Regions from separate parts of the Enterobacter asburiae genome, predicted to be linked through region 1. Evidence: predicted binding sites of a transcription regulator. Region 1 holds the regulator's gene; each other region holds the start of a gene.
What was found. The regulator LexA, encoded in region 1, represses DNA repair genes until DNA is damaged. The targets are predictions, from matches to a motif close to TNCTGTATGTACATACAGNA.
Positions count from the first base shown of each region.

Region 2: a site for LexA is predicted at 1,333-1,352, ahead of sulA (SOS-induced cell division inhibitor SulA). Genes of this name have one in related genera too.
Region 3: a site for LexA is predicted at 1,819-1,838, ahead of sbmC (DNA gyrase inhibitor SbmC). Genes of this name have one in related genera too.

Region 1 is NZ_CP011863.1:3,241,280-3,244,558, reverse strand. It holds gene plsB (glycerol-3-phosphate 1-O-acyltransferase PlsB) at 1-941, opposite strand, end outside; gene ACJ69_RS15695 (diacylglycerol kinase) at 1,096-1,464, shown strand; gene lexA (transcriptional repressor LexA) at 1,573-2,181, shown strand; gene dinF (MATE family efflux transporter DinF) at 2,245-3,279, shown strand, end outside.
Region 2 is NZ_CP011863.1:709,260-712,538, forward strand. It holds gene ompA (porin OmpA) at 1-448, opposite strand, end outside; gene sulA (SOS-induced cell division inhibitor SulA) at 803-1,312, opposite strand; gene ACJ69_RS03435 (TfoX/Sxy family DNA transformation protein) at 1,530-2,156, shown strand; gene yccS (YccS family putative transporter) at 2,113-3,279, opposite strand, start outside.
Region 3 is NZ_CP011863.1:2,110,734-2,114,012, reverse strand. It holds gene sbcB (exodeoxyribonuclease I) at 1-369, opposite strand, end outside; gene dacD (serine-type D-Ala-D-Ala carboxypeptidase DacD) at 568-1,734, shown strand; gene sbmC (DNA gyrase inhibitor SbmC) at 1,854-2,327, shown strand; gene ACJ69_RS10405 (FUSC family protein) at 2,420-3,279, shown strand, end outside.

The DNA.
Region 1 (3,279 bases):
AGCAGGTAGTCCATGTGGCTGCGGTGGCAGGGAACATAGACAATCTCATGGCCATCGTGCGCCAGCTGGCGTACGCGCTCGGCGTTATGAACGTTGATGCCCTGGTAGAGACGGTTCCAGGTAAAGCCGAGAATACGATCGGACAGGCGAATCATCTCGTAAGAGAAGTTCGCTGCAATCTCTTCCATCAGCGCAATGGCGTTCTGCTGGGCTTTCTCATGCGATATTTTTTTGCTGCGCGCTTCGTCTTCAACGGCGCGAGCAATCGCTTTGGAGGCCAACAGCTTGTTGAACAGATCCTGACGCGCCGGGAGACGCGGCCCTACGGCAGCCAGGCGCTGGCGGGCGAAGTGCATACGCGCCACGCGCGCCAGTTTTTGCGCGATGATCTTGTCGGTACCGTGCTCGTCCGCCATTCGACGCAGCGAAACGGAAGGGGAGAAACGCACAAAGCTGTCGCGTCCCAGCCAGGAGACCGCGAAGAACTTCTGGATGCCGTTAAGCATGCGCAGCGGCGGGTTCTCTTCACCTTTTTCACGGCCCGGACGACGACCAAACATCACCGATACCGGCACCATCTGTACATCCAGATCGGGGTTGCTGCGGTGCAGGTCGAGATAGTCGTGGAACAGCTTGATGGACTCTTCTTTTGGCGTGTAGTAGGTAAACACGCGCGGTCCACCGTGAATGAACACGTAGCGCGGCAGCAGCGTACCGTCAACTTCAAGCGGTTCAAGCGGGTCAGGTAAGTCATGCGCCAGACACTGGGCGCGAAGCGTCAGTAAGTCTGCCTTCGAGTTATAAGGCAAAACGTACATAATAGGACGCGAGGTATCGAGCCCCAATTCCAGCGCGGGTTCTGCTGGGATAGACTTGCTTTTTACCAGGATGCTTAATGGTAAATTAAGTAATTTGTAGTAAATTCGTGGCCAGCCGGACATAAACGATGTAAAGCCTCTGGTTAATAATGCAATTGCGGCGCAAGGATAACAGAAAGCGCGCAAAATTTCTGTTGTTACCCGTCATACTTCAGGCTGTAGCGAAACGCGCTACAGTTCCTGTTACTGACGCTTTTTTTCATAAAAGGTTCTTTTAATGGCCAATAATACCACTGGGTTAACGCGTATCATCAAAGCCGCCGGCTATTCATGGAAAGGTTTCCGTGCCGCGTGGATCAACGAAGCTGCCTTTCGCCAGGAGGGCGTCGCCGCAATCATCGCGGTGATCATCGCCTGTTTCCTTGATGTTGATGCTATTACCCGCGTACTTCTTATCGGTTCCGTACTTCTGGTGATGATAGTGGAAATTCTTAATAGCGCTATTGAGGCCGTTGTTGATCGCATTGGTTCAGATTTCCACGAGCTTTCTGGCCGCGCAAAAGACATGGGCTCTGCTGCCGTATTGCTGGCGATTATCACTGCCGTTATCACCTGGGTCACGCTGCTTTGGTCACATTTCCGATGAGCCTCGAGGAATAATTAAGTCCCTGGTTTTTTGTGCAGTTTTTGGTTCCAAAATCGCCTTTGACTGTATATACTCACAGCATAACTGTATATACACCCAGGGGGCGGAATGAAAGCGTTAACGACCAGGCAGCAAGAGGTGTTTGATCTCATCCGGGATCATATCGGCCAGACGGGTATGCCACCCACGCGTGCGGAAATCGCGCAGCGTCTGGGCTTCCGTTCTCCGAATGCTGCTGAAGAACACCTGAAAGCGCTGGCGCGTAAAGGCGTGATTGAGATTGTTTCAGGCGCGTCACGCGGTATCCGCCTGCTGGTGGAAGAAGAGACGGGCATTCCGCTGATAGGCCGTGTTGCTGCCGGTGAGCCTTTACTGGCACAGCAGCATATTGAAGGCCACTACCAGGTCGATCCTGGCATGTTCAAACCGAGCGCTGATTTCCTGCTGCGCGTCAGCGGTATGTCGATGAAAGACATCGGCATTCTTGACGGCGATCTGCTTGCGGTGCACAAAACGCAGGATGTGCGTAACGGTCAGGTGGTTGTCGCGCGCATTGATGATGAAGTTACCGTCAAGCGTCTGAAAAAACAGGGGAACACCGTTCAGCTACTGCCTGAAAACAACGAGTTCTCCCCGATTGTGGTCGATCTCCGCGAACACAACTTCTCTATCGAAGGACTGGCGGTTGGGGTCATTCGCAACGGCGAATGGCTGTAACCTCTTCCTGACAGGCTATGGCGCCGCTGTAGCCTGCTTCATTCTCGACTCCCGGTATTTTTCATGTCACTGCTGACGGCATCCGATAAGGCATTGTGGCGTCTCGCTCTGCCGATGATTTTCTCCAATATTACCGTTCCCTTGCTGGGTCTGGTCGATACTGCCGTTATTGGTCACCTTGATTCGCCTGTTTATCTTGGCGGCGTGGCGATTGGCGCGACGGCAACCAGCTTCCTGTTTATGCTGCTGCTCTTTTTGCGCATGAGCACCACCGGGCTCACGGCCCAGGCTTATGGTGCAAAAGATCCGCTGCGTCTGGCCCGCGCGCTGGTCCAGCCGCTGATCCTTGCGCTCGGTGCAGGGGCGTTAATCGTTTTATTTCGTACGCCCCTGATCGACCTTGCGCTCCATGTTGTCGGCGGCAGCGAGGCGGTACTGGCGCAGGCGCGACGTTTCCTTGAAATCCGCTGGCTCAGCGCGCCCGCCTCGCTGGCAAACCTGGTTCTGCTGGGGTGGCTCCTGGGCGTTCAGTACGCCCGTGCGCCAGTGATTTTGCTGGTGGTAGGCAACCTTCTTAACATTGTGCTGGATGTCTGGCTGGTAATGGGCCTGCATATGAACGTGCAGGGCGCGGCGCTGGCAACGGCGATTGCCGAGTACGGAACTTTTATTATTGGCCTGTGGATGGTCTGGCGCGTGCTGGCGATGCGCGGCATCTCCCTGGCGCTGCTCAAAACCGCATGGCGCGGCAATATCCGTAAGCTGCTGGCGCTCAATCGTGACATCATGCTGCGCTCGCTGCTGCTTCAGCTCTGCTTCGGCGCGCTGACGGTTTTCGGGGCTCGACTGGGGCCAGAAATCGTCGCGGTCAACGCGGTATTGATGACGTTACTGACCTTTACCGCCTACGCGCTGGACGGTTTTGCCTATGCGGTAGAAGCGCATTCCGGGCAGGCGTACGGCGCGCGCGAAAGCGGGCAGCTGCGGGACGTCTGGCGGGCAGCCTGCCGCCAGTCTGGGCTGGTGGCGCTGGCGTTCGGCCTGGTTTATGCCTGCTTTGGTGAGCAAATCGTCGCGTTGCTTACGTCTATCCCTGCG
Region 2 (3,279 bases), 2.2 Mb from region 1:
CAGCGAATACTGGGGAAACACCGGTGTCATGGTTGTCACCAGAAATGTTGTTGCTGGAATCTGCGCGCCATACCATGCCGCCCAGACGGGTGTACACGTCCAGATCGTCAGTGATTGGGTAGCCCAGTTTAGCGGTCAGCTGAACGCCCTGTGCTTTGAAAGCGCCGTTGATGGTGTCGCCTTTGTATGGCATACGACCTAACCAGTCGTAACCCATTTCAAAACCAACATACGGGTTAACCTGATAGCCACCGAACGCACCTGCACCAAGCTGGCTCTCGTGAGTTGGGCCATCATTGTTCAGGCTGCTGTTGTACCAGCCGGTGTCGTGGAACTGAGACCAGCCCAGTTTACCACCTGCATACCAGGTATTATCTTTCGGAGCGGCCTGCGCTACGGTAGCGAAGCCAGCCAGTGCCACTGCAATCGCGATAGCTGTCTTTTTCATTTTTTGCGCCTCGTTATCATCCAAAATTCGCCATGAAAGTCTCAGGAGAGAATCACGGTTAAATCCTTCACCGGGGGGCGTGGTCAAATATAAATCTACCGATATCTTCGGCTTAGGCCGAGCACCCCTGGCGATGTAAAGTCTACAACGTAGCTGAAAACTTACAAGTGTGAAGTCCGTCAGGCATATGAAAAAAAAAGTTCCGTATACCGATTATTTAACATTTTTTGAACGAATTTTGTGCAATAAAATTAAGGAGAACCGCACCAGACAAGCCTTGCCGCGATTTTCAGGTCAGGAACTTTAATGCCATCTTGTGGTCAAAAAAAATTCCAGGAAAAATCTTAATTTCACTCAATGATATAAATTTGAGTGAATTTTTAGCCCAGAAAGTTGTCCTCTGCGGTAAGAATCCGATCGAACCGGACGCATAATGAACCCGATCGCACTCCCTTCTTCGGCTGCTTCAGTCAGACGGAAATGTTCCTCTTCCGTCAATTCTTCTGGTAACCATCCAATCACCACGCTGTAATTTCCGGTGCGTAACGCGCGGATCATCGACTCAACGGTATCGCACGGCGGGAGCTGATTAATTTGCATGACCTTGGTAAGCGGAAGGCCTGCGGACTGAACCCACTCACGGCTCAGTTTTTGCTGAGGCGTGAGCCAAAGCTGCCAGCGCGATTGCTGACCAAGCTGTTGTAATAACGGCAACAACAGAAGTTGCGTCAACAGGGGCTGGTCTTCACGATAAACCACTTCACTGATTAGCCCCGTGGAAACACGCTCGACGGAATTCTGCGCGACATTGCCTGCGGTAGAAGAGAGAGAGGTTGAGCGATTTGCATAGCCTGAAGTGTGCATATTCATTCCAGCCCTGTAGTCACTGTATGGATATACAGTAACCCCTGTATGCATAAAGATCAACCTCATTTTCGGAAAGCGACTCGCAAAATTCATTCAATGTTGATGTCCCTCGAAAAATCATCTTGCTCATCGGCGATAAGTTGCCTATTTTCCTGCTAACGGATCCGCTAGTAAGAATTTTCGCTGTTACTTTATGATTTTGAAGGGAAATATCATGAAAAAGATATCTTATGAACGGATTTATAAATCTCAGGAATACCTCTCCCCGTTGGGCGAGATTCATCACCGCGCGCTGTTTGGAGGCTATACCCTGGCGGTGGATGATGCGGTTTTTGCCATGGTGTCAGACGGCGAGCTTTATCTCCGCGCCTGTGAGGAGAGTGCGAAATACTGTGTAAAAAATGCCTCCTCTTTTTTGACGTTGATGAAGCGAGGCCGCCCGGTGCTGCTCAACTATTATCGTGTGGATGACGGATTATGGCAGGACAGGGAGCGGTTGCTTCAGCTCTCCTCGTTTGCGCTCAGTGCGGCAAGAAAAGAACGCTATCAGCGCCATCAACGAAACCGACTTAAGGATCTGCCAAACCTGACCTTTCAGCTTGAGGTTTTGCTCTTTGAAGCTGGCATTACCAATGAGGAAACGCTGCGGGCGCTGGGTGCAAGAGCGAGCTGGCTAAAGATGCGGGCAAAAAACAAAGCGCTCAGTATTAAAGTTCTCTTCGCACTGGAAGGGGCTATCGAGGGGCTGCATGAGGCGGCACTCCCGGCGGGCATTCGCCGGGAGCTAACGGAGTGGTTTAATGCGCTGCCTGAGCCACAGGAGAATCACTCCTCCAGGTAGCGATTTGCTGTTGCAGCCGGCAAATTTCAGGCAGCAGAGCGATAAGCAGGCCTATCTGCTGAAGTACCAGCGGCGCTTTGCTGTCGTTTCCAGGATCAAGATGCGCAATGCGTTGAGCCAGTTCATTCAGCGCCTGTTGAACGCGCGGCTCATCGGCTGGTCGGTGATGAAGCGCGTCATCGACATAACAGACGGCGTCATCAAGCAGGTTGAGAATGCCCGGGTTGGTGAGTTTCTCACGGTGGGCACCGAGCGTCGAAATATAGCTGGTGAACGTATGGTTGAGGCAGAGCAGGCGGAACGCAGTCTCACGAATCTCCGCCGTGGCGCGAGGCTCCGTTGACATGTTAGAGACAACGGAGGCCAGTTCTGCGTCACTGTTATGCGCGTCGCGACGGGCTATCCGGTAAGCCAGGCGGTTATCGCGCCCCTGGTGGTACTGCTCCAGGATTGCGTCAAGGTATCTGCAGTTGGCGTTCATCGCCCTGTCCACCACGCGCGGCAAATTGCGGAAACGCCAGTCCGGCCAGATAAAGCTGACCGCGGCCCAGGCAATCGCACAGCCAATCAGGGTATCGATCACGCGGGGCAGTGCAACTTCAAACCCTTCACCCAGCAGGTTAAAGCAGAGCAGCACCAGCAGCGTAATGAACATGGTGGCGTGGGCATACTGCACGTTGCGAAATGCGAAGAACAACACGCCGGTGATCACGATCAGAATCAATTGACCTTCAACGGAGGGCACGAAATAGAGCACCGGAAGGCCGATCGCGACGCCGACCAGCGTGCCGATAATACGCAGCGCAAGACGGTGTCGGGTGGCGTTATAGTTCGGCTGGCAGACGAACAGGCTGGTCAGCAAGATCCAGTAGCCGTGGTGCAGCCCGGTTATCTGGATAAAGGCATACCCCACGCACAGCACCAGCGACATTCTCACCGCGTGGCGAAAGAGAGCCGACTCCGGCGTAAAGTTACGGCTCAGCCGTAGCCACATATCGCTAACGCTGTGCACGCTGTCATCAGCAAGCTGATTTTCCACCTCACTGCCCGGCAGCGCCATCGCCTGTTCGGACTCAATTGTTGCCAGCTGAGCATCAATTGCCCGCAGGTTGTTCAGCAGAAA
Region 3 (3,279 bases), 1.1 Mb from region 1:
GAAGTTACGATAGAAGATGTTGCGCGTCACTTCGTCATCGAAGCGGATGTTGTTGTAACCGACCACGCAGGTATTGGGGACGGTAAACAGATCGTGGATGCGTCGGGCGAATTCTGCCTCGTTAACGCCTTTCTCGCGCGCTTCCTGAGGAGTGATCCCGGTGACCATGACCGCCCCGGGCTGCGGCAGGTAGTCATCAGCCGGTTTGCAGTAAAAGACCTCAGGCTCGCCAATAATGTTGAATTCGTCGTCGGTACGGATGGCGGCAAACTGCGCCGGTCGGTCCAGCGCCGGGTGCGTGCCAAAGGTTTCGTAGTCATGAAATAAAAAAGTCGGGCGAGCGGCAGAGTCAGACACCAGTAATACCATCCTGTTAAAAAATGACGTCACTATGGTAAACGATCGTGCGGTTCAGACCGAATAAAAAGCACCGCCGTGACGCAAATTTGCGCGCCAGCTTCAGAGAATAATCTGCGTTCTGTCACATTTTTTTGCAATTAAGCCAGGTAACGACATCAGAACTCCCGTAAAAAGGTCATCGATTTTTAATGACCTGAGGATATACCGTTGAAACGCCGTCTGTTTATTGCTGTTTCTTTACTCGCTTCGAGTGTCTCATCTGCTTTTGCGGCCGAACCACTGGATTTTTCGCCGCAGCCTCCGGCCATTCAGGCTGGCTCCTGGGTGCTGATGGACTACACGACTGGCCAGATCTTAACGGCGGGCAACGAACATCAACAACGCAATCCGGCGAGCCTGACCAAGCTGATGACGGGATATGTGGTCGATCGGGCCATTGATAGCCATCGCATTACGCCGGACGACATTGTCACCGTCGGGCGTGACGCGTGGGCAAAAGGCAACCCGGTTTTTGACGGCTCGTCGCTCATGTTCCTGAAAGAGGGCGATCGCGTCTCCGTGCGTGACTTAAGCCGCGGTCTGATTGTCGATTCCGGCAACGACGCCTGCGTGGCGCTGGCCGATCACGTGGCGGGCGGCCAGCCGCAGTTTGTGAAGATGATGAACGACTACGTGCAGAAGCTGAACCTGCGCGATACGCACTTTGAAACCGTCCACGGGCTGGACGCACCGGGCCAGCACAGCTCGGCCTATGACCTGGCCGTACTTTCCCGGGCCATCATTCACGGCGAGCCTGAGTTTTACCATATGTACAGCGAAAAGAGCCTGACCTGGAACGGGATCACCCAGCAAAACCGTAACGGCCTGCTGTGGGATAAAACCATGAACGTGGACGGGCTTAAAACGGGGCACACCTCGGGAGCGGGCTTTAACCTGATTGCGTCCGCCGTTGACGGGCAGCGTCGTTTAATCGCGGTGGTGATGGGGGCGGACAGCCCGAAAGGGCGTGAGGACCAGGCCCGGAAACTGCTGCACTGGGGGCAGCAGAACTTCGATACGGTGCAAATTCTGCACAACGGTAAAAAAGTGGGGACAGAGCGTATCTGGTACGGCGATAAGGAGCAGGTGAAACTGGGCACCGACCAGGACTTCTGGCTGGCCCTGCCGAAAGCGGAAGTGCCGAACATCAAAGCCAAATACGTGCTGGATAAAAAAGAGCTGGAAGCGCCGATTGCTGCGCATCAACGGGTCGGGGAGATCCAGCTCTATGACCGCGACAAGGTGGTGGCGCACTGGCCGCTGGTGACGCTGGAAGCCGTTGATAAAGGTGGACTGTTCTCTCGCATGAGCGATTATCTGCATCACACGCTCTAGCGGTTGACGAGCAGGCTGGCAGGGTTGCGAGTCTGCTCACATAATAAACACTTCTCGTTTGCTGAACCCTCAGAATCCGCTTTATAGTGTATGTATATACAGTAATAAATGGAGGCAGCATGGACTACAGCATCAAGCAGCAAAAGAAACGTAAGATTGCCGGTTTTCATTTGGTCGGACCGTGGGAACAAACGGTAAAACAGGGCTTTGAACAGCTGGTGATGTGGGTGGACGGGCGCCACATTGAGCCGCTGGAGTGGGTTGCGGTCTACTACGATAATCCGGATGAGGTCCCGGCAGAAAAACTGCGCTGCGATACGGCCGTTACGGTACCGGATGATTTCGTTATCCCGGAAAACAGCGAAGGCGTCATGATGACGGAAATCGCGGCCGGGGATTATGCCGTGGCGACGGCGCGCGTGGAAAACTACGACTTCGCCACGCCGTGGTATCAGTTCTTTAATTCCCTGCTGCAGGACAATAAGTACCAGATGGCGCTCAAACCCTGCTTCGAGCGCTATCTCAATGACGGCAATGCAGACGGCTACTGGGATATCGAAATGTATATCGCGGTAGAGCATAAAACGGCTTAAGCCTGCTAAATGAAGGGTTTTTCAGCCGGGAGCGATCCGCCCGGCTGAAAACACAGTACAATTGTGATTTGCCGTGTAGCTGGAGAGCGGGTGTGCGTCCCGACAAATCATTAACCCCTTTTGAAATTCGGTTGTACAAACATTACCGCGTGGTGCACGGGTGTCGCATCGCGCTGGCGTTCGTATTGACGTTTGTACTGGTCCGTTTGCTGGACGTTCCGGAAGGGACGTGGCCGCTGATCACCCTTGTGGTGGTGATGGGGCCCATCTCGTTTTGGGGAAACGTTGTTCCGCGCGCTTTTGAGCGAATTGGCGGGACGGTTTTAGGCTCGGCCCTTGGGCTTATCGCCCTGAAGCTGGAGCTCATCTCATTTCCCGTGATGCTGGCATGGTGCGGTGCCGCCATGTTCCTGTGCGGCTGGCTGGCGCTGGGTAAGAGGCCGTATCAGGCGCTGCTGATTGGTATTACGCTCGCGGTGGTTGTCGGTGCGCCCGCCGGGGATATGACCACCGCGCTGTGGCGAAGCGGGGATGTCATCCTGGGGTCACTGCTGGCCATGCTCTTCACCGGTATCTGGCCGCAGCGGGCTTTTCTGCACTGGCGTATTCAGATGGCGAACTACGTCACCGCCTTTAACCGCGTCTATCAGGCCGGTTTTTCCCCGAATCTGGTTGAGCGTCCCCGGCTGGAAAAGCATCTGCAAACGATCCTCAACGACGTGGTCAAAATGCGCGGCCTGATCACGCCCGCCAGCAAAGAAACCCATATTCAGAAATCGATTTTCGAAGCCATCCAGACGGTAAGCCGCAATCTGGTCTGCATGCTTGAACTGCAGATCAACGCGCACTGGGCCTCGCGTCCCAGCCATCTGTTGATGCTTAACGCGCAGACCCTTAAAGAGACCCAGCAGATGACGCAGCAAACGCTGTTGACCATCGCCCATGCGCTCTA